DNA from 3 places in the Streptomyces sp. NPDC085946 genome. Region 2 is predicted to be linked to each of the others. Evidence: riboswitches for the same ligand, from Rfam matches in the RefSeq annotation. Region 2 holds a riboswitch; each other region holds the start of a gene.
What was found. A riboswitch is a leader RNA that binds a small molecule or an ion and turns the genes downstream of it on or off. The one in region 2 is predicted to bind cyclic di-AMP.

Region 1 (9,253 bases), on a different contig from region 2:
CCGGTCCGCCCGGGCCGGGGAGGCGCGACGGCCGCGGCGCCGCCGGCGGCGGGCACGCCGGGCAAGCGGCCGGTCCCGCCGGGCGCAGGCGTGGTGCTCCGTCAGCCCGGCCCGGCCGACCGGGCCGGGGAGGCGCGCCGCGTGCGGGCGTGCCCGCAGGAGATGCCCGCGCGGCACACGGACCGCGCCCGGGAGCGGGGGACCGCGGACACCGGGCGGGAGAAGGCCCTCGACGCCCGGGAGGCGGCGGCCCGCGGGCCGGCCGCCCGGGTCGTCCCCGACCGCGCGGGCGCGCGTCCCGCGCCCGGCGGGAGGTGAGCCGCCGGTGCAGCCGGACCAGCCGCCGATGCCCGCGCTGACGAGCGCCGAGGCCGAGTTGATCGACCGTTACCTCGACGTCGTGGACCTGCTCGGGCGCATCAACCCGGCCGTGCCGGGCGACACCTACCGCGGGCTGCGCGCGGCGCAGGCCCTCGTCGGCAAGGCGACCGCCCTGCGCGACGCCCTCACCCTGATGCACCGGCGCGGCGAGACCGAGGTGCACGCCGCGACACTGGCCCGGGCGCTGCGGGTCCTGGACGGCGAACGGCGCACCGCGCGGGTCACCGTGCCTCCGGAGACCGGCGCCTGACGCTCCCCCACCGGCCGGGGCGCCGCCTCGACGGCCGGACATCCCGCGCCACGCCGAACCGGCCGAACGACGTACCCCCTTCCGAGGTATTTACAGCTACTGCTTTCGACCCTCTGAGCTTGCGCAACATGCCTGGCCGCCAGGCGGAATGGGACATTCCGCCGCTGGTCCGGGGCTCCTCGGGTGCCGGGACGGTGACCCGAACGCAGGGGTGTCCACCCGAACGGGTGAGTGGTGAGTAACAACACAAATCCCTGGTTCCGTTGGGATATTCGCACATCCATGAAGGAAGATCCCTGTCTGACGACAAGCCCCCGCCACCGCGGCGGGGCGATCCGGGCGGACGCCGAGTCCTGCCGCCGCCCGGATGACCGGTCGACAGGAGTGGATCGGCAGGAGTGGAGGACCCAAGCACGACGGGTCGCCGGAGCGCCAGTTCCGAGCAGCCCTTGGGGTGAAGCCGCAAGCTCGCTTGCGGCCGGGCAACTTCGCCAGCCCGAATCCGACAGGTCATCCTTCACAGGCGGCTGACGAAGGGTTGCGCATGACTGCGCTCAATCGTGTCCCGTCGCTCATGGCCCGGGCCGGTACGGCCTCGGCCCTGACCATCGCCGCCGTGGGCGGCTCGATCGTGGCGCCCGGCTTCGCGTCGGAGGCGGAAGCCGCCTCGCCGGCGACCAAGGCACTCCAGGTCGCGGCCTCCAAGAAGGGGTCGCCCTACAAGTGGGGGGCTACGGGTCCGAGCAGGTTCGACTGCTCGGGACTGACGCTGTACTCGTTCAAGAAGGCGGGCAAGAAGCTGCCCCGCACGGCTGCCCAGCAGTACAACAAGACGCGCCACATCTCCGCCTCGAGCCGCAAGGCGGGCGACCTGGTGTTCTTCCACTCGGGGAGCAACGTCTACCACGTCGGCATCTACGCCGGTTCGGGCAAGATCTGGCACGCCCCCAAGACCGGGGACGTCGTGCGACTGCAGAAGATCTGGACGAAGAGCGTGTGGTACGGCCGGGTGAAGTAAGCCTTGCGGAGGCGGCGGCGCGTGCCCGGCGCGCCGCCGCCCCCTCCAGAACGGGATCCGGGCACGAGCGGGCACCCGTGCTCCCCCGCGGTCCGGCGCGGCACCTCGCCGCCCCGGTCCGGTCGTGCCGGTGTCCTCCTTCAGCGGGTCGGTCGCACCGGTCGTGCTCGCGGACGTGGCGACCGGCCGGGCCGGCGGTGCCGCCGCCGCTACGGAGGCCTTCCTGGTCCGCGGGGGCCGGGGCCGGGCCGTCAGGGCTGCTCCCCCGGGGCGCGCGGGCTCCGGCACCGAGACGGAGCCGGCCCGCACCGGCCCCGAACCGTCACGCCTGAGCGCCACGCCGCCGCGCCCCGAGGCCCGGGAGCCGTCGGTCCGCCGCCGGCGGCGGGGTGCGGGGCGGCGGCGTCCGCCCGGCTCCCCGGCCGGCACGCGGTGGCGACGACGGTCCTCGGCCGCCGTCCCGCCGTCGCCGACGGCCCGGGCTCCGCTCGCGTCGGCGGCGGGACGGCGGCCGCCGCAGGGCCCGTACCCCGGCCGGCACACCCGGACCCGGCCGCCCGGGCGACCGGCCGCCGCAGCACCGGCCCGGCCGGGCGCCGCGCGTCACCCCGCTGCCGCGCCGGCCGTCGCCGCCGGCCGGTCGCCCGGGCGGCCCACCCCTCGTCCTACGGTTCCTGCGGGACCGCCGCCGGTACCGGCTGGGCCGGGACGGTCCACGGCAGTTCGACGGAGACGGTCTTGCCGCCCTCCCGGGTGGGGCGGATGCGGAGTCTGCCGCCGCACTCGGCGGTCAGACAGCGGATGATCACCAGGCCGCGGCCGTTGTCCTGCTGGACGGCCGCCGGCAGCCGCCGGGGGAAGCGCGGATGGCTGTCGGTGACGCCGATCCGCAGCTGCTCGTCCCGGTCCAGCCGGACGTCCACCGTGAAGGTCGGCGACTGTCCGAAGGTGTGCTGGACGGCGTTGGTGGCGAGTTCGGAGACGATGAGCCGGACGCTGTCGGACACCTCCGCGTCCTCCGGCAGCCCCCACTCCGCCAGCGTGCCCACCACGTAGGCGCGCGCGGCGGAGACCGAGGCGGGATCGCTCGGCAGAGTGACGGATGCTTCCAGGTGGTCTGCCATGGCGACGTCGTCCCTTTCCCACGGGACCGCAGTCCGACACGGAGCGGATGGTTCGAGTACGGTCCCGGACTGGTGCTTCGTCGCCAGACTGCCATCACCACACGGGCGAAGGACGGCGATCCACCTGGATATGCATATATCTGTCGCTCGATGCGGTGAACTCTGCGACGCGAGACCGTATTGCGGCGGCACGGAAGGAGTAAGGAGGAGTGCATGCAGCACGGTCCCGCGGTGCGCCGCCGGAAACTGGGCGCCGAACTGCGCGCGCTGCGCACCTCGGCGGGGCTCACCAGCGGTGAGGCGGCCCGGATGGTGGGCTGGCACCAGTCGAAAGTAAGCCGGATCGAGACCGGTACGAGTGGGGTGAAACCGGGTGACGTGCGGTTACTGCTCGACGCGTACGGGGTGCGTGACACCCAACTCCGGGAGCTGCTGCTGGTGTTGGCGGGGTCGGAGGACACCGGCGGGCGGCACCACTGGTGGCACGCCTACCGCGGGGTGCTGCCGCCGACCTACCGGGACTTCATCAGTCTGGAGTCCCAGGCGGGCGCGATGCGCACCCTGGAGACCGCCGTCGTCCCGGGGCTGCTCCAGACGTCCGAGTACGCAAGGGCCGTGACCAGGGCCGCCGTCGAGAACCTGCCGGAGGAACGGCTCGACACGCTGGTGGAGGTACGGCTGGCCCGGCAGGTCGTGCTGCGCGCCGATCCGCCGCTGAGGCTGAGCGCCGTCCTGGACGAGGCCGTGCTGCGCCGGGAGGTCGGCGGCCCCGAGGTCATGTCCCGGCAGCTGACCCGGCTGGTCGAGGCGGCCCGGCTGCCTCAAGTGCGGCTCCAGGTGCTGCCGTTCACCGCCGGAGCGCACATCGGCGTCACCGGCCCTTTCGTTATTTTCTCATTTTCGAGCACTTCTGATCTGGATGTGGTTGTTCTCGACCACTTGACGAGTAGCCTCTACCTCGAACGGAAAGAAGACCTCCAGGCCTACACGGAGGCCTTCGACGCCCTTCAGGTCCACGCCCTTTCCCCCGAGGACTCGTTGGATTTCATCGCCGGGATTGCCGCCGGCGCGTAAGGAGGCACCATGCCCGCATTGCCTCGGCCCCTTCCCTCCAGCTCCGATCTGCACGGCGTGCGATGGCTGCGCAGCAGCTACAGCACCGGCGCGAACAACTGCGTCGAGACGGCCCGGCCAGGCCCGGGTCCGTGGGCCGGACTGCTCGCCGTGCGCGACTCCAAGGACCCGGCCGGGCCCGCGCTGTTCTTCTCGCCCGGGAGCTGGACGCGGTTCACGGCCGCGCTCCGGTGATCACCGACCGGTGCCGTCCGCCGGCCACCTGAACCGTCCGCCGACCATGACACCCGTCCGCCGTCCGTCCCCCCGTCCGACGCGCGACGCACACGGCCGTGCACGCCGACTCACGGCCGCGTCTCGCCGATCACCCGGACGGCGTGGGCGATCTGCTCACCGGTGAGGTCCGCACGGGCGGTCAGCCGCAGCCGGGAGATGCCGTCGGGCACGGAAGGAGGCCGGAAGCAGCCCACGGCCAGCCCGGCCGCGCGGCACTCCGCAGCCCAGCGCACGGCCGCCTCCGGGGAGGGGGCGCGCACCGAGACGACCGCGGCGTCCGGACGCACCGCGTCCAGACCCGCGGCCGTCAGACGGGCGTGCAACTCCCCGGCCACCTCGCGCGCACGCGCCGCGCGCTCCGGCTCGCGGCGCAGCAACCGCAGGGCCGCCAGGGCCGCTCCCGCCGCGGCGGGGGCGAGACCCGTGTCGAAGATGAACGTACGGGCCGCGTTGACCAGGTGGTCGACGACCCGGGCGGGGCCGAGGACGGCTCCGCCCTGGCTGCCGAGCGACTTGGACAGCGTGACCGTCGCGACGACGTCGTCGGCGCCCGCGAGCCCCGCCGCGTGCGGGGCGCCGCGGCCGCCGGCGCCGAGCACGCCCAGTCCGTGGGCGTCGTCGACCACCAGTCCCGCGCCGTGCTCCCGGCACGCCTCGGCCAGGGCGGCGAGCGGGGCCGCGTCGCCGTCGACCGAGAAGACCGTGTCGGACACGGCGATCGCGGCGCCCTCGTGGGTCCGGAGCGCCTTGCGCACGGCGTCCGGGTCGGCGTGCGCCGCCACCTGGGTGGTGCCGCGGGCCAGCCGGCAGCCGTCGATGAGCGAGGCGTGGTTGCCCGCGTCGGAGACGATCAGCGAGCCGTGCGGGGCCAGGGCGGTGACCGCCGCGAGGTTGGCGGCGTAGCCGGAGGAGAAGACCAGCGCCGCCTCGAAGCCGCAGAAGGCGGCCAGTTCGCGTTCAAGGTCGCCGTGCAGTTCGGTCGTGCCGGTGACGAGCCGGGAGCCGGTCGCGCCGCCGCCCCAGGTCCGCGCGGCCCGCGCGGCGCCCTCGGTGACCTCCGGATGGCGGGCCAGCCCCAGGTAGTCGTTGCTCGCGAGGTCCAGGAGCGGCGAGTCCGCCGGGCGCGGGCGCAGGGTCCGTACGAGGCCCGCGCGGCGGCGCAGTTCCGCCTGCTCGTCGATCCAGCCGAACGCCATGGGTCCTCCGGGCTTTTGTAGGCAGTGCACAGACATTAGCGGTCCGGTCCTCCGCCCAGGATGTGGCAATACCCACACACGGAAGTGTTGGCGTTGTGCAAAGTCTCCTTGGCCCGGGGCGGCTCCGTAGGACAGGATCTGCTCCCATGGACCTGCTGAACACGCTGGTGGACAAGGGGCTTCGGCGCGAGACGCCGACCCGCGCGGAGGCGCTCGCCGTCCTCGCGACTTCCGACGACGACCTGCTCGACGTGGTGGCCGCGGCCGGCAAGGTGCGCCGCCACTGGTTCGGCCGACGGGTGAAACTCAACTACCTCGTCAACCTCAAGTCCGGCCTGTGTCCCGAGGACTGCTCCTACTGCTCCCAGCGGCTCGGCTCCAAGGCGGACATCCTCAAGTACACCTGGCTCAAGCCCGACGAGGCCTCGCGGGCCGCGGCTGCCGGGGTGGCCGGCGGGGCCAAGCGGGTGTGCCTGGTGGCCAGCGGCCGGGGCCCGACCGACCGCGACGTGGCCCGGGTCTCCGACACCATCCGGACCATCAAGGAGCAGAACGAGGGCGTCGAGGTGTGCGCCTGCCTCGGGCTGCTCTCCGACGGCCAGGCGGAGCGGCTGCGCGAGGCGGGCGCGGACGCCTACAACCACAACCTCAACACGTCCGAGGGGACGTACGGGGAGATCACCACCACGCACACCTACGCCGACCGGGTGGACACGGTGAACAAGGCGCACGCGGCGGGCCTGTCCGCGTGCTCGGGTCTGATCGCGGGCATGGGCGAGAGCGACGAGGACCTGGTCGACGTGGTGTTCGCGCTGCGCGAGCTGGACCCCGACTCGGTCCCGGTCAACTTCCTGATCCCGTTCGAGGGCACGCCGCTCGCCAAGGAGTGGAACCTGACCCCGCAGCGCTGCCTGCGGATCCTGGCGATGGTGCGGTTCGTCTGCCCGGACGTCGAGGTGCGCATCGCGGGCGGCCGCGAGGTCCACCTGCGCAGCATGCAGCCGCTCGCGCTGCACCTGGCCAACTCGATCTTCCTCGGCGACTACCTGACCAGCGAGGGCCAGGCCGGCAAGGCCGACCTGGAGATGATCGCGGACGCCGGGTTCGAGGTCGAGGGCACCGACCGGGTGACGCTGCCGGAGCACCGGGCGGCGGCCGGGGGCGGCTGCGGCTCCCACGAGCCCGCCGCCGGGTGCGGCTCCCACGAGGGCGCCGCCGGGTGCGGTGCGCACGAGGGCGGTGGGTGCGGTGCGCACGAGGGTGGCGGAGTGTGTGGTTCCGCTCCGGTCCCCCGGGTGGACGAGCCCCGCACCGACCTGGTCGCCGTCCGCCGCCGGGGCGCCGGAACGGACCTCGCGCCCAATGCCTGAACTGAGCGTGCCGGAGCTGCTGGAGCTCGACCGCCGGCACGTGTGGCATCCGTACGGCCCCATGCCCGGCCGTCAGGAACCGCTCGTCGTGGAGTCGGCGAGCGGGGTGCGGCTGCGGCCGGCCGACGGGTCGGGCGAGCTGGTGGACGGCATGTCGTCCTGGTGGTCGGCGATCCACGGCTACAACCACCCGGTGCTGAACGAGGCGCTGCGCGAGCAGGCGGGGCGGATGAGCCACGTGATGTTCGGCGGGCTCACCCACGAGCCCGCCGTGCGGCTCGCGAAGCTGCTGGTGGACCTGACGCCGGACGGCCTGGAGCACGTGTTCCTCGCCGACTCCGGGTCGGTGTCGGTCGAGGTCGCGGTCAAGATGTGCCTGCAGTACTGGCGTTCGCTGGGCCGTCCGGGCAAGCAGCGGCTGATGACCTGGCGGGGCGGCTACCACGGCGACACCTGGCAGCCGATGTCGGTGTGCGACCCGCAGGGCGGGATGCACGAGCTGTGGAGCGGGGTGCTCCCGCGGCAGGTGTTCGCCGACCCGCCGCCCGCCGGGTACGAGGAGGCGTACGCCGACCACCTGCGCGAGCTGGTCGCGCGGCACGCCGACGAGCTGGCGGCGGTGATCGTCGAGCCGGTGGTGCAGGGCGCGGGCGGGATGCGGTTCCACTCCCCCGTGTATCTGCGCGTGCTGCGCGAGGCCTGCGACGCGCACGACGTGCTGCTGGTGTTCGACGAGATCGCGACCGGTTTCGGGCGCACGGGCGCGCTGTTCGCGGCGGAGCACGCGGCGGTGACGCCGGACGTGATGTGCGTGGGCAAGGCGCTGACCGGCGGCTACCTCACCATGGCCGCCACGCTGTGCACGCCGCGGGTGGCCGACGGCATCTCGCGGGGCGAGGTGCCGGTGCTCGCGCACGGCCCGACCTTCATGGGCAACCCGCTGGCGGCGGCCGTGGCCTGCGCCTCGATCGGGCTGCTGCTCGGCCAGGACTGGCTCGCGGAGGTCAAGCGGATCGAGGCGGGCCTGCGGGACGGGCTGGCACCCGCCGCGGAGCTGCCCGGTGTGGCGGACGTGCGGGTGCTCGGCGCCATCGGGGTGGTGCAGCTCGACCACCCCGTGGACATGCGGGCGGCCACCGAGGCGGCGGTGCGCGAGGGCGTGTGGCTGCGGCCGTTCCGCGACCTGGTCTACACGATGCCGCCGTACGTCACGGGTGACGCGGACGTGGCGCGGATCGCGCGCGCGGTGTGCGCGGCCGCACGGGAGGGATGACATGCCGGTACTGGTGATCACGGGCACGGGCACGGAGGTCGGCAAGACGGTCGTCACGGCCGCCGTCGCCGCGACGGCGCTGGCGGCCGGCCGGTCGGTGGCCGTGCTGAAGGCCGCGCAGACGGGCGTGGCGCCCGGCGAGGCCGGGGACGCCGCCGAGGTGGCACGGCTCGCGGGAGCCGTCACCACGGCCGAACTCGCGCGGTACCCCGAGCCGTTGGCACCGGCCACGGCGGCCCGCCGGGCCGGCCGCGCCCCGGTGCACCCGCACGAGGTCGCGGAGGCCGCCGCCAAGCTGGCCACCGAGCACGACCTGGTGCTGGTGGAGGGGGCGGGCGGACTGCTCGTCCGGTTCGACGCGGCGGGCGGGACGCTGGCGGACGCGGCCGCGCTGCTGTCGGCGCCGGTCCTGGTCGTGGTGTCGGCGGGTCTCGGCACGCTGAACACCACCGAGCTCACGGCCCGTGAGCTGCGCGGCCGGGGCATCGAGCCGGCGGGGATCGTCATCGGCAGCTGGCCCGCGGCACCGGACCTCGCCTCGCGCTGCAACCTGGCGGACCTGCCGGACGTGGCCGCGGCTCCCCTGCTCGGCGCGGTGCCCGCCGGGGCGGCGGCCCGCACACCCGCCGACTTCCGCGCGGCGGCTCCGCACTGGCTGGCGCCGCGCCTGGACGGCACGTGGGACGTCGAGGCGTTCCGGAGGCGGGAGGCGCCCTGAAGCCAGGAAGTGCCCTGAGGCGCAGGGGCGCCAGGCGCGGTCGCTCACGGGACGCGCGGTGCGGCCGGAGGTTCCGCCTCATGAGGGGTGCGCGGTGCGGCCGGCGCGTACCGGACGGGCGGTTGCCGCCGGGAGTCCCGGCTGCGGGCGGCATGTGAGGTACGGCCGACGTACCGCCGACGCATGCGGGACGGGCGGTCCCGTGGCGTGCTCACGGCCGAGCCCGGCCCGCGCCGGGCCGCCGCGCGCTCCCAGCCGCGCGCAGTCTGCGGCGTCCGGCCGCAGGTGGCGGGGGTGCGGCGCGGTCGACGCGCAGGCCGACACCTGCGGGACCGGCGGTCCCATGGCGTGCCCCAGGCCCGGCCCGGCCTGCGCCGATCCGCCGCGCGCTCCCGACCGCGCGCAGTCCGTGACGTCCGGCCGCAGGCGGCGGTGGTGCGGCGCGGCCGACACGCAGGCCGACACCTGCGGAACGAGCGGTCCCATGGCGTGCCCCCGGCCGAGCCCGGCCCGCGCCGATCCGCCGCACGCTCCCGACCGCGCGCAGTCCGTGACGTCCGGCCGCGGACAGCG
Region 2 (9,396 bases):
CGAACAGGTCGTCGCCGACGAGCTGGACCTTGTCGCCGAGCCGGGCGGTGATGGTCTTCCAGCCCTCCCAGTCGTCCTCGAACAGCGGGTCCTCGATGGAGACCAGCGGGTACGCCTCGACGAGCTCGGCGTAGTACTCGGTCATCTCGGCGGCCGTGCGGGACTTGCCCTCGAAGAGGTAGGCGCCGTCCTTGTAGAACTCGGAGGCGGCCACGTCCAGGGCCAGGGCGATCTGCTCGCCGGGGGTGTAGCCGGCCTCCTTGATCGCCTCGAGGATGAGGTCGAGGGCCTCGCGGTTGGAGCCGAGGTTCGGCGCGAAGCCGCCCTCGTCGCCCAGGCCGGTGGCCAGGCCCTTGCTCTTCAGGACCTTCTTCAGCGTGTGGTAGACCTCGGCGCCCCAGCGCAGGGCCTCGGAGAAGGACTCCGCGCCGATCGGGGCGATCATGAACTCCTGGATGTCCACGTTGGAGTCGGCGTGCGAGCCGCCGTTCAGGATGTTCATCATCGGCACCGGCAGCAGGTGCGCGTTGGGGCCGCCCAGGTAGCGGAAGAGCGGCAGGTCGCTGGCCTCGGAGGCGGCGTGCGCGACGGCGAGCGAGACGCCGAGGATGGCGTTGGCGCCGAGCGAGCCCTTGTTGTCGGTGGCGTCCAGGTCGAACATGGCCTGGTCGATCAGGCGCTGCTCGGTGGCGTCGTAGCCGACGAGCTCCGGGCCGATCTGCTCGATGACCGCGAGGACGGCCTTCTCCACACCCTTGCCCAGGTAGCGGTTCGAGTCGCCGTCGCGGAGCTCGATGGCCTCGAAGGCGCCCGTGGAGGCGCCGGACGGGACGGCGGCACGACCCGTGCTGCCGTCGTCGAGGCCGACCTCGACCTCGACCGTGGGGTTGCCTCGGGAGTCCAGGATTTCCCGGGCTACGACGACGTCGATGGACGGCACGAGCATCTCCTTCTTGGATGTGACGCGGGTGAGCAGGGCCGCGATGGCTCTGCGAGACGAGCCTAACGGGCTCCGGGTAATCGGCCAGCCGGTCACCCATCTGTTGGACAGAACAGAGCGTAAATTGTTTTCGTACGGAACAAAAGATGCCGTCCGTCCCTCGCGTCACCCGGCGCCGCGCACGGCCCCGCCCCGGCGCGTACGGGGGAACACGCACCGGGGCGGGGAGCTGGGCGGGAAGCCGCTGCCTCTTACTTGAGGTGCAGCTGCTGACCCGGGTAGATGAGGTCGGCGTCCGCGACGATGTCCTCGTTCAGCTCGAACAGCTTCGCCCAGCCGCCCGCGACGTTCCGGTCGGCGGCGATGGAGCTGAGGGTGTCGCCCTTGACGACCTTGTACTCGCCGTCGCCCTTCTTGACCTTCTCGCCGGTCGGGGTGGTGACGGTCTTGTCGCCCTGCTGCGGCTGGGCCGCCGGGCGCTCGGCGGAGCGGGAGGCCGGCTGCTGCTCGGCCTCGCGCGTCTCGGTGGTGCCGGCGGAGCTGTCGGAGCTGCCAGAGCTCTCGGTGCCGGCGGAGCTGTCGGTGGTGCCGGCGGCGGAACCGCCGTCGTAGGCGGCGCCCGACAGGTTCTTGCCGCAGACCGGCCAGGCGCCCTTGCCCTGGCCCGCGAGCACCTTCTCGGCGATCGTGATCTGCTGCGCCTTGCTGGCCTGGTCGGCCGTGGCGGCGTACTGGGTGCCGCCGTAGGCGGCCCAGGTGGACGCGGAGAACTGCAGGCCGCCGTAGTAGCCGTTGCCGGTGTTGATGGACCAGTTGCCGCCGGACTCGCACTGGGCGACGGCGTCCCACTCGGCGGTGGTGGCGGCGGAGGCGTTGCCGGCCGCCATCAGCGGGGCGGCGACGGCCGCGCCGGCGACACCCGCCATGGCGATGGCACGGGTGGCCTTGGACGAACGACGGTGCTTGCCGGAAAACAGCATGGATGGATCCCCTCACCGACGCCTGCGAGGTGAGCTGTCGGGTTCGGGCCGGTTGAGTTGCCCGGCCGCGCCCCTCACGGGACGCGGCTTCACCCCTAGCCGGACTCAGCCTCAAGTGCTGGGCCTGGCACCTACCTTGGGTCCCCCGCTCCTGCCCACGGCGCTTGACGCGACGACTGTTCCCGGGCAGCCGCTGGCAGGATTCGGCGTTGCGGCGGCCGGGGCCCGCGATGGCGAGCGGTCTCGACCGTAGACACGCGATCCGCGGAATTTCAAAGACGATCAGGGCTTCTGAGATCTATCTCTCACCGCACTTATATGGGACATTCAGTGCGAATCGTGGCGCCAACTCCCGCTGTCCGATTACTACTTTTCGTCCGCTCCGGTCTCGACCTCGAGCGCCTGACCGGGCTGGATGAGGTCCGGGTCGGCCCCCACGACCTGCTCGTTCCCGGCGTAGAGCGCGTTCCATCCGCCGTCGTAGTCAAGGGAGTCGGCGATGGACCAGAGGCTGTCGCCGGCGCGCACGGTGTAGGAGCCGTTCACCCCGCCGCGCGCGGCACCGTCGTCGCGCGAGGCGTGCCGCCCCGCCGCCTCGGCCGTACGGGCCTCCTGTGCGCTCTCCTCGGCGCTGGGGCCGCGGTGCCGGCCGGTGCCCGTCGTCGCGGTGTCGGCCGGCGCGGAAGAGCCGTCGCCCTGGACGGACTTGGCCGGCGCGTCGCCCTCCGGCGCGGCCGCGGACGGACTCCCGGATTCCGCCACGTCGTCACGCGAAGCGTCCGACTTGGACGTTTTGCCCTTCTTGTCCGACACATCGTCAGATGACGGCGACACCGACGGGGAGGCGGACGCCGAGGGAGAAGCGGTGGAGGCCCCGGCGGAACCGGAGGAATCCGCGCCCTCGGTGGATTCGGCCGGATCCGGGGAAGCCGAGGACTTGGAGGAATCGGTCAGACCGGACGAACTGGGCGAACCAGAAGTACCGGTCGCGTCCTTCGCCACCCCGGTGTCGACCTCGACCGAGGCCGAGTCCTTCTCCAGGCCGGCGAGCAGTCCGCAGGTGCGCCAGGCGCCGACCCCCTGGTCGGCGAGGATTCTCTCGGCGACGGCTATCTGCTGGGAGCGGCTGGCCTGGTCCGCGCTCGGGGCGTAGTCGAGACCGCCGTGGTTCTCCCAGTCCTCCTGGGTCACCTGCAGTCCGCCGTAGTAGCCGTTGCCGTTGTTCTGGCTCCAGGCGCCGCCGGACTCGCACTCCGCGACCCGGTCCCAGGTGGTGCCGTCGGCGGCGCTGGCGCCGCCGGCCCCCAGGAGCGGGATGGCGATGGCGGAGCCGGTCACTCCGGCCGCGACGAGGAGAGCCGGAGCCTGGCGGGGGCGACGGTGACGACCGTTCCCGGAGAGCATACGGAGACCTTTCGCATGGCAGCAGGGACCGGCGCGGCGTGTGGTGCTGGGTGCCGCGCGCTGATGGGTGAACGTATCGGCAGACGATCACTTGTCACAAGTTCATGCCGCACAGATCACGTGAAGATCACGAAGTTGAGGATGTGTCACGTTCGTGCAGGTGGTGATGGTTGTCCCACCGGCGTGAACGCCACGGGCAGGGTGCGCAGCCCGCGCATGATGAGTCCGCCGCGCCACCGCAGGTCGGCCGGATCCGCCGCCAGGCGCAGGTCCGGGAGGCGGGTGAGCAGCGTGGCGAGCGCGGTCTGGCCCTCCAGGCGGGCGAGCGGGGCGCCCAGGCAGTAGTGGATGCCGTGGCCGTAGCCGAGGTGCTGGTTGTCGCGGCGGCCGAGGTCGAGCACGTCGGGGTCGGCGAACCGCTCCGGGTCGCGGTCCGCGGCGGCCAGGACGACGAGGACGGGGTCGCCGGGTGCGATGTCCTGCCCGCCGAGGGTGAGCGGCCGGGTGGCGAACCGCCAGGTGGCGAGCTCCACCGGCCCGTCGTAGCGCAGGAGTTCCTCGACGCCGGTCTCCAGCAGGCCGCGTTCGCCGGCGGCGAGGGAGCGCTGGAGCCGGGCGCGCTGGCCGGGGTGGGTGAGCAGGGCGTAGGTGCCGTTGCCGATCAGGTTCACCGTCGTCTCGAAACCGGCGAACAGCAGGATGAAGGCCATCGCTGCGGCCTCGTTCTCGGTGAGGTGCTCGCCGTGGTCGGAGGCGCGGATGAGGCCGGAGATGAGGTCCTCGCCGGGGGCGGGCCGGGACGGCAGGGCCTCGCGCTTGCGGTGGATGAGGTCGGCGAGGTAGCCGCGCATCTTCTTCACCGACCGCGCGACGCCGCCCCGCGGTCCGCCGCCGTGCCGGATCATCATGCCCGCCCAGTCCCGGAAGTCGTCCTGGTCCTCGCGCGGGACGCCGAGCAGGTCGCAGATGGCGTAGATCGGCAGCGGGAAGGCGAAGTCGTGGATGAGGTCGGCTGAGCCCTCGGCGGCGAACCGGTCGATGAGCCCGTCGGTGAGCTCCTGCACGCGGGGCGCGAACTCGGCGACCCGGCGGGGCGTGAACGCCTTGGAGACGAGCCGGCGCAGGCGGGTGTGGTCGGGCGGGTCGATGTTGAGCAGGTGGGTCATCAACTCGGCCTTGCGCTCACCGGGGATGCCGGTCTTGCCCTTGGCGTGCGCGGGCTCGTCGTGGTGCGCCGGGTTCTTGGACAGGCGGGGGTCGGCGAGGGCCTGCCTGGCGTCGGCGTACCGGGTGACCAGCCAGGCCTCGACCCCGCTGGGCAGGCGTGTGCGGTGCACGGGCGCGTGCTCGCGGAGCCAGGCGTAGGCGGGGTAGGGGTCGGTCGCGAACTCCCAGGTGAAGAGCTCGGGGGCGGCGGGGGTGGTGCGGGAGGGCTGAGGCTGGTCGGTCACTCCTCGACGGTATCGGGGCGGGAGTCTCCGCCGGCCGTGCCCTCCGCGCTGCGCACCGCGTCCCGGTACGCCCGTGCCGCCGCCCGCAGCGCCGCCTCCGGGTCCACCCCCTCCGCCTCGGCCCGCACCGCCAGCTCCAGCAGCTCGTAGCCGACGCCCTCCACCCGCGGCAGGGGGACGTCCAGGCCCGCGGTGCGCACCCGGGAGGCCAGCTTGGCCGCGAGGGCCAGGCCGGGCTGGCCGAGGGGGATGCCCTCGGTGACGGAGGTGCGCCGCTTCTCCACCGCCTTGGTGCGCAGCCAGTGCGCCTTGACCTCCTCGGGGGTGGTCGCCGTCTCGTCGCCGAAGACGTGCGGGTGGCGGTGGATGAGCTTGGCGACGATGCCGCCGGCCACGTCGTCGACGGAGAAGGGCGCGTCGGGGTGCTCCTCGGCGATCCGGGCGTGGAAGACGACCTGGAGGAGCACGTCGCCGAGCTCCTCGCGCAGCTCGTCGCGGTCGCCCTCCTCGATCGCCTCGACGAGCTCGTACGCCTCCTCGATGCCGTACTTCGCCAGGCCCTGGTGGGTCTGCCGCGACGACCAGGGGCACTCGGCGCGGATGCGGTCCATGACCTGCACGAGGTCGAGGAGGCGGGCGCCGGGCAGGTCGTAGGAGGCGGGCAGCAGCTCCAGGTCGGGCATGCGGACCCGGCCGGAGCCCGCGAGGCGCGCCAGGCCGTCGGTGAGGGCGGGCTCGCCCTCACCGGTCGCCACGACGACCACCGTGCGCCCGCCCGCGCAGGCGTCCACCAGTTCCTCGGCGGTCGGGGACGCCGCGTCGACGGTTATCCCCGCCTCCCGCAGGTACGGCAGCTGCGGGTGCGCGCCGTCCGCGCACAGCACCCGGTCGGCCGCGTGCAGGGCCTGCCAGGCGGGCCAGGACAGCAGACCGGGGGCGACACGGTGGCTGGTGGTGAGCAGGACGATGCGGCCGGGGGCGGTGTCGGGACTCGAAGCGTTCACGGTCCGACGCTAACCCACGGGGCGGACGGGGAGGCGAGTCGTCCACAGGGGTGAGGGTGCGCCGGGGGGCGTCCACGGGCGACGGGCCGAAACGGGCGTCCGGGGAAGGAGGTCGTCCGCGCGGAGGGCCGAGCGGTCCGGGCAGGGAGCCGGCGGGCGGGCCGCCCTACGCCGGCTGGTCCGCCCGGCCCGCCGTGACCTCGCGGAGCCACGGGGTCCTGCCGTCGACGCGGCTGCTCTTCTCCACGTCCCAGCTGCCGTAGCGCGGGTTGAGGTCGATGTCCAGCTTGCCGGACGCGTCGGACAGGGCCTTCCAGAAGTCCGGCCGGCTGGTGTCGGTGCCGAGCTTCTCGGCGAGCTTCTGGGCCTCCAGCTGGAGGCGGAGGTTCTCCTCCAGCCGCAGGGGCGGGATGCCGTACTGCTGGAGCCAGGCCGTCTCCAGCGCCTCGGCGCCGCCGGCCTGCTCCTCCAGCCCGGAGCGCATCCGCTGGACCTCCTTGCGGGTCACCGTGACGCCCGCGTCCTCGGCGGCGCGGTGCAGCACCCGGTCGAGGACCATGGTGTGCAGGGTGTCGCGGGTGAGGCTGCCGGTCCTGGCGATGACCTGCCGGTACTGGGCGTCCCCGTCCACGGCCTCGCGCTGCGCGGTGCGCACCTCCTCGACCCGGTCCTCCAGCTGGGAGACGGTGATCCGCTGACCGCCGACGACGGCCGCCGCGCCGGGATGCGCGTCGTTCCCGCAGGCGGTGAGGACGGGCGCCGCGGCGGCGATCACGGCGGTGAGCAGGAGCGCGGTGCGACGGCGGCGGTGCAAGGAAACCTCCCGAGGAGATTGTGCGACGGTGCACAAAGTCTTGCGGTGATCGATGGTAGGCAGCGGCCGGGCTCTGGCCAACCCATTCGACCAACGATTCGCGACGACTTCCGGCACCGCCGCGCCGCCCGCGCCTCGCGGCCCGGCGCGCGGAGGGGTCAGCCGCGCACCTGCACCAGCCACTGGAGCGTCCGCCGGACCTCCGCGGCCAGGGGGTGCGCGGGGCCCTGGGTGCGCTCCACGTCGTGCAGGAGGCGGACCAGCATGTCGTGGGCGGCGGCGCGGTCGCCGAGCGCGAGGAGGAGGTGGCCGATGCGGCGGCGCACGTCGTGGGCGAGCTCGGGGTCGCCGGCGGCGACGTACTGGTTCTCGTAGTACGGCAGCAGTGCCCGGTACTCGGCGAGCGCCGCCGCCGGTTCACCGAGCTGCTCCAGGCACTGGGCGGCCTCGTAGCGGAAGCGCAGGGACTGCGGGTCGGCCCGGCCGGCCTCGGCGGCCCGCTCGTCGGCGAGGCGGCGCAGTTCGGGCAGCGCGCGCCGGTACTGCCCGTCGTCCAGGAGCGTGGCCGCGTACTGCTTGCGCAGGGTGCGCACCACCGGGGAGCGCTCGCCGTGCTGCTCGGCGGCGACGGGCAGGATCGCGCCGAGGATGTCGACGGCCTGGGTGATGCGGCCCTGCCCGAGCAGGCGCTTGACCTCGTCGACGGCGGCGGCGACGTCGGCCTTCCCGTCCGCGGGGACGGCCGGCGCGGGCTGCGGCGCGGGCGTGCGCGCGCGGTCGGGCCAGGGGGCGTGCGGACGCAGGAAGGGGCGGGTGGGGTCGAGCGGCGCCCCGGTGGGCGTCCCGCGCGCGGGCAGCAGCAGCTCCAGGTGCTCGTACACCTCCTGCGCGGAGGCGGGCCGGTGCTGCGGGTCCTTGGCGAGCAGGCGCAGGACGAGGGCCTCCAGGGCCTCGGGCACCTCGGGGCGGATGCGGCGCACCGGCAGCGGCGGCTCGTACAGGTGCCGGTGCAGCACCCCGAGCGCGGTCGAGCCCGCGAACGGCACGTCCCCGCTGAGGAGTTCGTGCATCAGGACGCCGAGCGCGTACAGGTCCGTGTACGGGCCGACCGCGCCGCCCATTGCCTGCTCCGGGGCCATGTAGGCGGGCGAGCCGATCGGCGAACCGGTGTGCGTGAGGCGGGTGGTGTCGCTGTCCATGACGGACGCGACGCCGAGGTCGAGGACGGTGACCGCGCCGTCCTGCTTCACCATCACGTTGCGCGGCTTGAGGTCGCGGTGCACGATCGGCACGGCGTGCACCGCGCTCAGCACGGCGCACAGCTGCGCGGCGACCGCGACCGCCCACTGCCAGGGGTACGGGGTGTGCTCGGCGAGGTGGTCGGACAGGTCGGCCCCGTCGACGTACTGCATGACGAGGAACAGCTCCTCGCCCTCGCTGCCCGCGTCGTGCACCGTGACCAGGCCGGGGTGGTCGACCTGCGCGGTCACCCGGCACTCGCGCACGAAGCGGCGGCGCAGCTCGTCGGCCTCCTGGCCGGCCACCTTGTCGGGGCGCAGCAGCTTCACCGCCACCCGCCGGTCGAGCCGCTTGTCGTAGGCCGTCCACACCTGGCCCATGCCGCCCTGCCCGATGAGCGTGGACAGTTCGTACCGGCCCGCGACGACCCGGCCCGCCGCCACGCTCACCGTCCGCCCTCGCCGCCGCCGTGGGGGCCGTCCTGGCCGCCCTCGCCGCGGCGCAGGTAGTCGCTCAACTCGTCGAGCTCGGCGCGGACCTGGTCGATGCGGGCGGGCGCCGGGCGCTGGGGCGGCGCGGGCTGCGGTGCCGGGGGCTGGGGCAGCGGGGTCTGCGGCAGCGGCGGCCGGGGCGCCGGCGTGGCGTGCGGGTGCGCCTGCGGCGGGCCCGGGACGGGCGTGGGCGCGTACGGCGAGCCGGACTGCGGATAGCCGTACGGGCCGTGCACGGTCGGGGCGTGGGGGCCCGCGTAGCCGCCGAACTGCCGCGGCCGGTCCTGCGACCGGACGTCCACGACCAGGAAGTAGGTGCTGCTGGCCATGCCGAGCAGCAGGACCACGGCCAGGGCGATGTCCGTCCGGACGTCCTCCTGCGGCAGCGCGCCCACCACGACGAAGCAGGTGATGGACAACGGCATGCTCAGCCAGGCGCCCACCCAGTCCCAGGCGCGGCCGCGCAGGAACGCGATCCGGAACAGCGGAACGCAGGCCAGCACACCGCACGAGAGGATTCCGGCGGCGGCGATCAGCACCCGCAGGGTGATGACCGCTGCCGCGCTGCGGGTGGGCGGCGCCGCGCCGTGGCCGTACATGACTGCTCCTGGACCGGTGTAGCCGATGGGGACGGACGTACAAGGATGGGGACGGACGTGCGAGAGGGGGGTGAGAGCGGGTGATCGGGGTGGAAAGGGGCGGACGGGTCGGTGACGGTGCTCGGTTGGGACTCCGAGCGTATAGGCCGACACGGACAACCGGTCCCGGGTTGTACCGAACCGTTGTCGTGCTGATCACGTCGGGAGATGCCGCAGGTGGCCGCGGGTGGCCGGAAGGGGATCTTCCGGGCCGCCCGCGGGGCCGGGGAGGCGGGTGCGGCACGGGGTGGCCCGGGGTGGCCGGGCGGGTGGTCCGGGGTGGCCGGGCGGTGCGGCCCGGGGTGGCCGGGCGGTGTGGTCCGGTTCCTGTCCGGGGTGGCCGTGGGTGACCCGGTCTCAGTCGGGGGCGACCGTGCCGTCGGTGAGGCCGTCGTACATCCCGCGCACGAGGTGCTCCCCGAGGCGGCTCGCGTG
Region 3 (9,396 bases), on a different contig from region 2:
GATGCAGGCCCTGCGGGTCCACGTCCCCCACGGCTCCCAGGGCGACATCGTGCGCGTCCACCCCGGCGAGGAGTGGCTGTACGTGCTCAAGGGGCGGCTGCGGCTGTGCCTGGGGGACGCCACGCACCGGCTCGCCCCGGGCGACAGCGCGCACTTCGACTCGCTCACCCCGCACCGCATCGCCGCCCAGGACCCCGACGGAGTCGAGCTCCTGTTCGTCCACACCCTGCTGCAGAGCCCCACGGCCGCCCTGTGCCTGGGGCAGGCCCCCGGAGACGCGCCCTGAGCGGCGTGGAGGAGCGGTACCCCCGCGCCCTGTGGGCGCGGTCGATCATCCACATCGCGGTGGGGCACGTCTTCGCCGCCTTCGTCCACCTGCTGTCCGGAGTGGGCGCGCAGCGGCCCCGCCGCGGCCTCAGTCCAGCAGGCGCTCGCGCAGCCGCTCCCGGACCTCAGGGGTGACCCCGAGGCCCTTCTCCAGGTAGGCGTCGACGCCGCCCCAGGTCTCCTCGATGGTCTCGAAGGCCGCCGCCAGGTACTCGGCGCGCGCGTCGAACAGCGGGCTGAGCAGCTCCATGACCTCGGGGGAGTACGCCGAGGCGGAGGAGCTGCTGCGGTGCACCTTGTAGCGGCGGTGCTTGGCGTTCGACTTCAGGTAGTCGTCGAGGATCGCGTCGCGCTCGACGCCGAGGGCGAGCAGCGTCACCGCGACGGACAGGCCCGCGCGGTCCTTGCCGGCCGCGCAGTGCATCAGGGCGGGGACGCTGTCCTCGGCGAGCGCGTGCAGCACCCGGGAGTGCTCGGCGGTGCGTTCCTTCACGATCGTGCGGTACGAGGCGATCATCCGGTCCGCGGCCTTGCCGTCCGCGAGGATCTCGCGGAGCTGGTCGATGTCGCCGTCGCGGACCATCCGCCAGAACTCGGCGCCGTCGGCGGGGTCGGACAACGGCAGGTTCACGTTCCGCACGCCCGGCAGCTCGACGTCCGGCCCCTCCAGCTTCTGGTCGGCGGCGTTGCGGAAGTCGAAGACCGTGTGCAGGCCCAGCGAGGAGAGGAAGACCGCGTCCTCGGCGGTCGCGTGCGCGAGGTGACCGCTGCGGAACAGCACGCCGTGCCGCACCCGTCGGCCGTCCACGGTCGGGAGCCCGCCCACGTCGCGGAAGTTGCGCACTCCGGCCAGCTCGGGCTCGGTCGACGGGACCTGCTGCGTCACGGGGGCTCCCTCCCACGTCGCCCCGCCGGCGCGGCTCGTCGACGGGCACCACTCGAAGATACGGCATGGCCGCCGGGGCCGATCGGGTCGTCCACAGGCGTTGCCCCGCGGGCCCGGCCACCCCGATCATGGACGTGATCGGCCGTTGCTGTTCGACGCTGTGAGGGTCTGATGCCGGAGATCTCCGAAGACGGGCGCACGTGGCTGCTGTCCGGGCCGGCCAGCGGTTACGCCCTCCACCTGACCGACCGCGACGAGCTGGTGCACCTGCACTGGGGGCCGCGGATCGCGCTCGCCGACGCCGAGGCCCTCGCGGTCCGTCCGCTGCCGGATTACTGGCCCTTCGAGTCCCCCCTCGACGGACGCGAGGAGTACCCGGTCGAGGGCGGCCCCCGGTTCGTCCGCCCGGCCCTGTCCGTCCGCAGGGCCGCGGACGGGCGGCGCGGCACGCAGTGGACCTACGCCGGGCACGAAACGGCCGGGGACGGCGAGTTACGGCTCCGCTTCCGCGACGGCGGCCTGGCCGTCACCCTGCACTACCGGATGCGCGGCGACGTGGTGGAGCGGTGGGCCCACCTCGCCAACGACGGGCCGGCGGTCGAGGTGCTGCGCGCCGACTCCGCCGTCTGGACGCTGCCCGACCGCGAGGGCTGGCGGCTGTCCCAGCTGCACGGCCGCTGGGCCGCGGAGTCCCGCCTGGTGCGCTCGGACCTCACCTACGGCGAGAAGGTCCTCGGCAGCCGCCGCGGCCACACCGGCCACCAGCACCTGCCCTGGGTCGCCCTGGACACCGACGCCACCGAGGAGCACGGCGAGGTCTACGGCTGCGCCCTGGCCTGGTCCGGCTCCTGGCGCCTGTGCGTGGCCCAGCTCCCGGACGCGCGCGTGCAGATCACCGGCGGCGCGGGTCACGACGACTCCGGCCTGCTGATGCTGGCGGCGGGGGAGTCGTACACCACCCCGGTCTTCGCGGGGCTGTGGAGCGACGGCGGCTTCGGCGGTGCCAGCCGCGCCTGGCACGCCTACCAGCGGACGTACGTCGTCCCGGACGCGGACCGGGACCGGCCGGTGCTGTTCAACTCCTGGGAGGCCACCGGGTTCGACATCTCCGAGGAGCGGCAGCGGGCGCTCGCCAAGCGGGCCGCCGCGCTGGGCGTGGAGCTGTTCGTCGTCGACGACGGTTGGTTCGGGGCCCGCACCGGCGACCGGGCCGGGCTCGGGGACTGGGCGCCCAACCCCGACCGGTTCCCCCGCGGTCTGAAGCCGCTCGCCGACCACGTGCACGCGCTCGGGATGCAGTTCGGCATCTGGGTCGAGCCGGAGATGGTCAACCCGGACAGCGACCTCTACCGCGCGCACCCGGACTGGGTGCAGTTCCAGCCGGGGCGCACGCGCACGGAGTTCCGCAACCAGCTGGTGCTCAACCTGGCCCGCGAGGACGTCCGTGAGCATCTCTGGCAGCGGCTCGACGAGCTGCTGGCCGGCGCCCCGATCGACTACGTCAAGTGGGACTTCAACCGCTGCTTCACCGACGCCGGCTGGCCCGGGGAGCCGTATCCGCAGCGGCTGTGGACCGACCACGTGCACGCCCTGTACGCCCTGCTGGACCGGCTGCGGGCGGCCCACCCGGGCGTCGCCTTCGAGTCCTGTTCGGGCGGCGGCGGCCGGATCGACCTCGGGGTGCTGAGCCGCACGGACCAGGTGTGGACCTCGGACAACACCGATCCGCTCGACCGGCTCGCCGTCCAGCACGGCTTCAGCCAGGTCCATCCCGCGCGGGTCATGGCCGCCTGGGTCACCGACAGCCCGAACGCCATGCTCAACGGGCGGGTGAGCTCGCTGCGGTTCCGGTTCGTCAGCGCCATGGCCGGGGTGCTGGGCCTCGGCGGGGACCTGACCCGCTGGAGCGCGGAGGAGCTCGCCGAGGCGCGGGAGTGGGTGGCGCTCTACAAGGAGATCCGGCCCGTGGTGCAGCGCGGCGACCTGTACCGGCTGCGCCCGCCGACGGGCGGCCTGAGCGCCGTGCAGTACGTCCTCGGCGACGAGACCGTCGTCCTCGCCTGGCTCCAGGCACAGCACTACGGGGAGCCCGCCGCCGCGCTCAGGCTGCGGGGCCTCGACCCGGCCGCCTCCTACGAATGCCGCGAAACGGGCGAAATCCATCGAGGTGCGGTGCTCCTGCACCACGGGCTGCGGACCGGGCTGCGCGGGGACCTCGACGCCGCCGTGGTCCGGCTGCGGCGCCTCGATTCGTAGCGAATGGGCGAACTGTCCGAATAAGGAGTTTCGCTCTAACGTGCCCCGGAAGCGGGGGAGATGGCCGCCGGCTGGTGAGCAGCGTCATATCCGTGACGATCCGTTGTCGCCATGCTCACGTAATTCATGCCTTTTTCCTGGCCGTTTGAGGAAAACGGAAGATCATTGATCCACGCACCGTCACCACGGACGTCCACAGGAATCCCTGGAACGCGCAGGTGCGGACAACCGCACGCTTGTCCCCGCGCGTCCTGTTCGCTTACGTTCGCCACCGATCCGGACGGACGCCTAATCCTGCCGCCGCCCGGAGCCCGCACACACTGACCCGTGTACGGCAGGAGCGGGGGACCCACAGGTACGACGCCTGTTCCGGTTCCCGGAACGGCTTGGGGTTAAGCCGCGCCTCGGCGCGGCCGGGCATCTCCAGTCCGCACCCGACAGCTCACCTCGTAGGCGCCGGAGAGGAAATCGCCATGCCCGCGAAGGGTAAGCACCGCCGTCCGAAGACCCTGCGCTTCACCCGTTCCATCGCCGTCGCCGGAACCGGCGGCGCCGCACTCGCCCTGCCGCTGCTGGGCGCCACCGGTGCCCACGCCGCCACCCCGCAGTCCGCCCCGGAGAAGGCCGTCCAGTCCGTCCAGGCCGCCGGGAAGAAGGCTGCCGGCGAGAAGGCCGACGACGTCCGCACCTACACGGTGAAGGCCGGCGACTACCTCGCGAGGATCGCCGACGAGCAGGACGTCGACGGCGGCTGGAAGCAGCTGTACGCCGACAACCGCGAGGCCGTCGGCGCCGACCCGTCGCTGATCCACCCGGGCCTGGAGCTGTCCATCGGCGAGAAGGCGGCCGGCGCCACCAAGCCGTCCTCCGCGGCCAAGTCCTCGGCGGCCAAGTCCTCCGCGGCCAAGCCCTCGGTCCCGGCCAAGTCCTTCGCCCCGGCGAAGTCCTCCTCCGAGCAGTCCGCGGACAAGCCGGCCGAGCAGTCCTCCGCCGAGCAGACCACCACCGCGAGCGACGCCGCCGAGTCCGCGGGCACCGCCGGCGGTTACGCCGCCCCGGTCTCCGGCGGCGTCGGCACCGCCTACAAGGTGGCCGGCAGCATGTGGTCCAGCGGCTACCACACCGGCGTCGACTTCTCCGTCCCCACCGGCACCTCCCTCAAGGCCGTCGGCGCGGGCACGGTCGTCTCCGCGGGCTGGGCCGGCGCGTACGGCAACCAGGTCGTCATCAAGCTCGCCGACGGCTACTACGCCCAGTACGCCCACCTGTCCTCGCTGTCCGTCTCGGCCGGCCAGGCCGTGACCGCCGGACAGCAGGTCGGCCTCTCCGGCTCGACCGGCAACTCGACCGGACCGCACCTGCACTTCGAGATCCGCACCACGCCGGACTACGGCTCGGACGTGGACCCGGTCGCCTACCTGAACGCGCACGGCGTCAGCATCGGCTGACCCGCACGACCGCCCGCCTGACACGCCGTCGGAGGCCGGACCCGGTTCCCCGGGTCCGGCCTCCGGCGTGTCGGCCGGCCCCGGTCCGGGACCGGGGCGGACCGGCCCTCAACGCCTGTGACCAGGCACCTATTCCGCAGTTGGGGAACACTTGGGGAGTGGCTTATCTCACCGCCCGTCAACCCCTTCCTACGGTCGCGTAGGTCACATTCGACGGTGAAAGATGAGCTGCTGTGGCAGACGATTCGAAGAGTGACAGCAGATCAGTGATCGGGTCGTACGTGGCGGTGGGGGACAGCTTCACCGAGGGCGTCGGCGACCCCGGCCCCGACGGGGCGTTCGTCGGCTGGGCCGACCGGTTCGCCGTGCTGCTCGCGGACCGCCGGCCCGAAGGCGACTTCGCGTACACCAACCTCGCCGTGCGCGGCAGGCTCCTCGACCAGATCGTGGCGGAACAGGTGCCGCGGGCCGTCGAACTCGCCCCGGACCTCGTCTCGTTCTGCGCGGGCGGCAACGACATCCTGCGCCCCGGCAGCGATCCGGACGAGGTGGCCGAGCGCTTCGAGGCGGCGGTGACCGCGCTCACCGCGGTGGCCGGCACGGTCATGGTGACGACGGGTTTCGACACCCGGGGCATCCCCGTGCTCAAGCACCTGCGCGGCAAGATCGCCACCTACAACGGCCATGTGCGGGCCATCGCCGACCGGCACGGCTGCCCCGTGCTCGACCTCTGGTCGCTCCGCAGCGTCCAGGACCGCCGGGCCTGGGACTCCGACCGGCTGCACCTGTCGCCCGAGGGGCACACGCGCGTGGCGCTGCGGGCCGGGCAGGTGCTCGGGCTGGAGGTCCCGGCCGACCCGGAGCAGCCCTGGCCGCCGCTGCCGCCGCGCGGCACCCTGGAGGTCCGGCGGGACGACGTCCAGTGGGCGCGGGAGTACCTGGTGCCGTGGATCGGGCGCCGGCTGCGCGGGGAGTCGTCGGGCGACCACGTCACGGCGAAGGGGACGCTGTCGCCGCGCGACATCCGGATGCGGATCGCCGCGGTGGCGTGAGGCGCCGGCCGGGTCCCGCGGCCGCACCCGCGGCGACCGCGGCCGCACCCTGTCCGGGAGCGTCCGCGGCGGGACCCCCGGACGATCCGCGCCGGGCCGTCCACCGTCCACCGTGCTCCGGGTGGCCCGGGGGCAGGGAAGGGGCCCGACCATAATGGGAGGTCCGACGACTCCACCTGGAGGTAGCGTGGCCGGTTTCCGATCGACGAACTCCGGGCTGCGCGCCCTGCGGCCCGCGGCCTTCGGCGCGGACCCCGGCGGAGAGCGCATGGCCCGCATCCGCAGATCGCCGCACTTCGGGGACGGGGTCTTCCAGAATCCCGGCGGCACCGCCCGGACCCGGCCGTCCGGCTCGACGCGTGACTTCGCGAAGGTCTACTTCGACAGGGAGGCCCGGCCCCGCCGCACCCCGAAGGGCCCGGTCCCGGTCCACGCCACCACGCTCGCCGACCTCGCTCGGCCCCCGGCGAGCGGACTGCGGCTCACGTGGATGGGGCACTCCAGCGTGCTGGCCGAGATGGACGGGCAGCGGGTGCTGTTCGACCCGGTGTGGGGCGAGCGCTGCTCCCCGTTCCCCTTCGCCGGGCCGAAGCGGCTGCACCCCGTGCCGGTGCCGCTCGCCGCGCTGGGCCCGGTCGACGTCGTCGTCATCTCGCACGACCACTACGACCACCTGGACATGCCCACCGTCAAGGCGCTGGCCGGCACCGGCACGCTCTTCGCCGTGCCGCTCGGCGTCGGCGCCCACCTGGAGCACTGGGGGGTCCCGGCGGACCGGCTGCGCGAGCTGGACTGGCACGAGGAGACGCGGGTCGGCGGCCTGACCCTGACCGCCACCCCGGCCCGTCACTTCTGCGGCCGGGGCCTGCGCAACACCCAGCACACCCTGTGGGCCTCCTGGGTGGTTGCCGGAGCCGAGCACCGGATCTACCACAGCGGCGACACCGGGTACTTCGACGGTTTCCAGGACATCGGCGCCGACCACGGCCCGTTCGACGCCACGATGATCCAGATCGGCGCGTACTCCGACTTCTGGCCCGACATCCACATGACCCCGCAGGAGGGCATGCGGGCCCACCTCGACCTCCAGGGCGGGCCGGAGCACGGCCCGATGCTCCCGATCCACTGGGCCACCTTCAACCTGGCGCCGCACCCGTGGGCGGAGCCCGGCGAGGGCAGCCTCGCGGCGGCCCGCGCGGCGGGTGCGCGCGTCGCCCTGCCCCGCCCCGGCGAGCCCTTCGAACCCACCGCGGGGACCGTGCCGTCCGAGCCGTGGTGGCGCGGGGTGGCGCGGGCCCCGGCGGGCGGCTGGCCCGCGCAGGAGGCCGTCACCGGCGCCGTCGTCAAGACCCGGGCCGACGACGCAGCCCTGGCCCAGGGTGACACGGTGAGTGACGATGCGAAGGGTGCCGTACGGGGCACCGAAGATCCCGAAACCCTCCCGGCGGGCTGACCGGGAGGCGGGCGAGGGGGGGGGGGGGGGGGGGGGGGGGGGGGGGGGGGGGGGGGGCCCCCCCCCCCCCCCCCCCCCGGCCGTGGACCCCTCAGGAGGCCTGCGCCCGGGACGGCCGGGACAGCAGCATCAGGCTGCGCGCGCCGACGCTCAGCCGGGTGCCCGCCTTGTGCTCCGCCTCGTCCGGGCCCTCGGGGTCGGCGGTGTCGATCAGCGCCGTCCAGCGCTCGCCGTAGGCGGCGTCCGGCAGGCGGAACTCCACCGGCTCCCAGTGACTGTTGAGGAGCAGGAGGAAGGAGTCGTCGACCACCCGCCGGCCGCGCGGGTCGGGCTCGGCGATGGCGTCGCCGTTGAGGAAGACCGCGACGGCGTGCGCGTCGCCGCGCTGCCAGTCGTCGTCGGTCATCTCCCGCGCGTCCGGCGCCAGCCACACCAGGTCCGGCAGCGGCTGGCCGGCGTGGGTCACCGTCTCGCCGAGGAAGAAGCGGCGCCGCCGCAGCACCGGGTGTGCGGTGCGCAGCCCGATGACGTACCGGGTGAAGTCCAGCAGGCCGCGCTGCTCGGCGGTCAGCCGCCAGTCGATCCAGGAGATCTCGTTGTCCTGGCAGTAGGCGTTGTTGTTGCCGCGCTGGGTGCGGCCCAGTTCGTCGCCGTGGCAGAGCATCGGGATGCCCTGCGACAGCAGCAGCGTGGCGATGAAGTTGCGCTGCTGGCGGGCGCGCAGCTCCAGCACGGCCGGGTCGCGGGTCTCGCCCTCGGCCCCGCAGTTCCAGGACCGGTTGGTGCTCTCGCCGTCCGCGTTGCCCTCGCCGTTGGCCTCGTTGTGCTTGTCGTTGTACGAGACCAGGTCGCGCAGGGTGAACCCGTCGTGCGCGGTCACGAAGTTGACGCTGGCCCGGGGGCGGCGCCGACTGTGGGCGTACAGGTCGGACGAGCCGGTCAGCCGGGAGGCGAACTCGCCGAGCGTGTGCGGCTCGGTGCGCCAGAAGTCCCGGACGGCGTCCCGGTACAGGCCGTTCCACTCCGACCACAGCGGCGGGAAGTTGCCCACCTGGTAGCCGCCCTCGCCGACGTCCCACGGCTCGGCGATCAGCTTGACGCGGCTGATCACCGGGTCCTGCTGGATGAGGTCGAAGAACGCCGACAGCCGGTCCACCTCGTGGAACTGCCGGGCGAGCGTCGCCGCGAGGTCGAAGCGGAACCCGTCGACGTGCATCTCGGTCACCCAGTACCGCAGCGAGTCCATGATCAGCTGGAGCACGTAGGGGTGCCGCATCAGCAGGCTGTTGCCGGTGCCGGTGGTGTCGTAGTAGTGCTCCCAGTCGCCGTCCACCAGGCGGTAGTAGGAGGAGTTGTCGATGCCGCGGAAGGACAGGGTCGGGCCCAGGTGGTTGCCCTCGGCGGTGTGGTTGTAGACCACGTCGAGGATCACCTCGAGACCGGCCGCGTGCAGCGTCCTGACCATCGACTTGAACTCGGCGACCTGCTGGCCGCGCGTGCCGCGGGCGGCGTAGCCGTTGTGCGGGGCGAAGAAGCCGATCGTGTTGTAGCCCCAGTAGTTCGACAGGCCGCGGTCCACCAGGACGCCGTCCTGGACGAACTGGTGCACCGGCATCAGCTCCACGGCCGTGACCCCGAGCGACCGGAGGTGCTCGACGACCGCGGGGTGGGCGAGCCCGGCGTACGTGCCGCGCAGCTCGGGCGGGACGTCGGGGTGGGTGCGGGTCAGGCCCTTGACATGCGCCTCGTAGATCACCGTGTCGGCGTACGGCCGGCCGGGCCGGACGTCGTCGCCCCAGTCGAAGGACGGGTCGGTGACCACGCCGAGCATGGTGTGCCCGAAGCTGTCGGCCGGGTCGGGGCCGTCCGGGCTGCGCTCGTACAGCGAGGGGTGGTTGTCGATCTGCCCGTCCACCGCCCTGGCGTACGGGTCGAGGAGCAGCTTGGCCGGGTTGCACCGGTGGCCGGCGGCGG

Region 1: linked by a shared signal. The riboswitch ahead of ACIF8T_RS12020 (C40 family peptidase) and the one ahead of ACIF8T_RS13915 (transglycosylase family protein) in region 2 are both predicted to bind cyclic di-AMP.
Region 3: linked by a shared signal. The riboswitch ahead of ACIF8T_RS20580 (peptidoglycan DD-metalloendopeptidase family protein) and the one ahead of ACIF8T_RS13915 (transglycosylase family protein) in region 2 are both predicted to bind cyclic di-AMP.

Annotation. Positions count from the first base shown of each region.
Region 1 covers NZ_JBITSF010000004.1:428,456-437,708, forward strand. Annotated here, with positions in the region: gene ACIF8T_RS12010 (ATP-dependent Clp protease proteolytic subunit) at 1-318, shown strand, start outside; gene ACIF8T_RS12015 (hypothetical protein) at 347-631, shown strand; cyclic di-AMP (ydaO/yuaA leader) riboswitch at 966-1,172, shown strand; gene ACIF8T_RS12020 (C40 family peptidase) at 1,176-1,649, shown strand; gene ACIF8T_RS12025 (ATP-binding protein) at 2,315-2,773, opposite strand; gene ACIF8T_RS12030 (helix-turn-helix domain-containing protein) at 2,987-3,847, shown strand; gene ACIF8T_RS12035 (DUF397 domain-containing protein) at 3,857-4,081, shown strand; gene ACIF8T_RS12040 (8-amino-7-oxononanoate synthase) at 4,192-5,319, opposite strand; gene bioB (biotin synthase BioB) at 5,466-6,689, shown strand; gene ACIF8T_RS12050 (adenosylmethionine--8-amino-7-oxononanoate transaminase) at 6,682-7,962, shown strand; gene bioD (dethiobiotin synthase) at 7,964-8,680, shown strand.
Region 2 covers NZ_JBITSF010000005.1:363,449-372,844, reverse strand. Annotated here, with positions in the region: gene eno (phosphopyruvate hydratase) at 1-940, opposite strand, end outside; gene ACIF8T_RS13915 (transglycosylase family protein) at 1,192-1,920, opposite strand; cyclic di-AMP (ydaO/yuaA leader) riboswitch at 1,925-2,093, opposite strand; gene ACIF8T_RS13910 (transglycosylase family protein) at 2,287-3,324, opposite strand; gene ACIF8T_RS13905 (cytochrome P450) at 3,471-4,775, opposite strand; gene ACIF8T_RS13900 (nucleoside triphosphate pyrophosphohydrolase) at 4,772-5,779, opposite strand; gene ACIF8T_RS13895 (SurA N-terminal domain-containing protein) at 5,946-6,593, opposite strand; gene ACIF8T_RS13890 (protein kinase) at 6,752-8,239, opposite strand; gene ACIF8T_RS13885 (hypothetical protein) at 8,278-8,922, opposite strand; gene ACIF8T_RS13880 (N-6 DNA methylase) at 9,319-9,396, opposite strand, start outside.
Region 3 covers NZ_JBITSF010000010.1:2,084-11,479, reverse strand. Annotated here, with positions in the region: gene ACIF8T_RS20600 (helix-turn-helix domain-containing protein) at 1-286, shown strand, start outside; gene ACIF8T_RS20595 (DUF6126 family protein) at 253-462, shown strand; gene ACIF8T_RS20590 (tyrosine-protein phosphatase) at 416-1,213, opposite strand; gene ACIF8T_RS20585 (alpha-galactosidase) at 1,385-3,469, shown strand; cyclic di-AMP (ydaO/yuaA leader) riboswitch at 3,778-3,938, shown strand; gene ACIF8T_RS20580 (peptidoglycan DD-metalloendopeptidase family protein) at 3,943-4,917, shown strand; gene ACIF8T_RS20575 (SGNH/GDSL hydrolase family protein) at 5,184-5,969, shown strand; gene ACIF8T_RS20570 (MBL fold metallo-hydrolase) at 6,157-7,422, shown strand; gene glgX (glycogen debranching protein GlgX) at 7,514-9,396, opposite strand, start outside.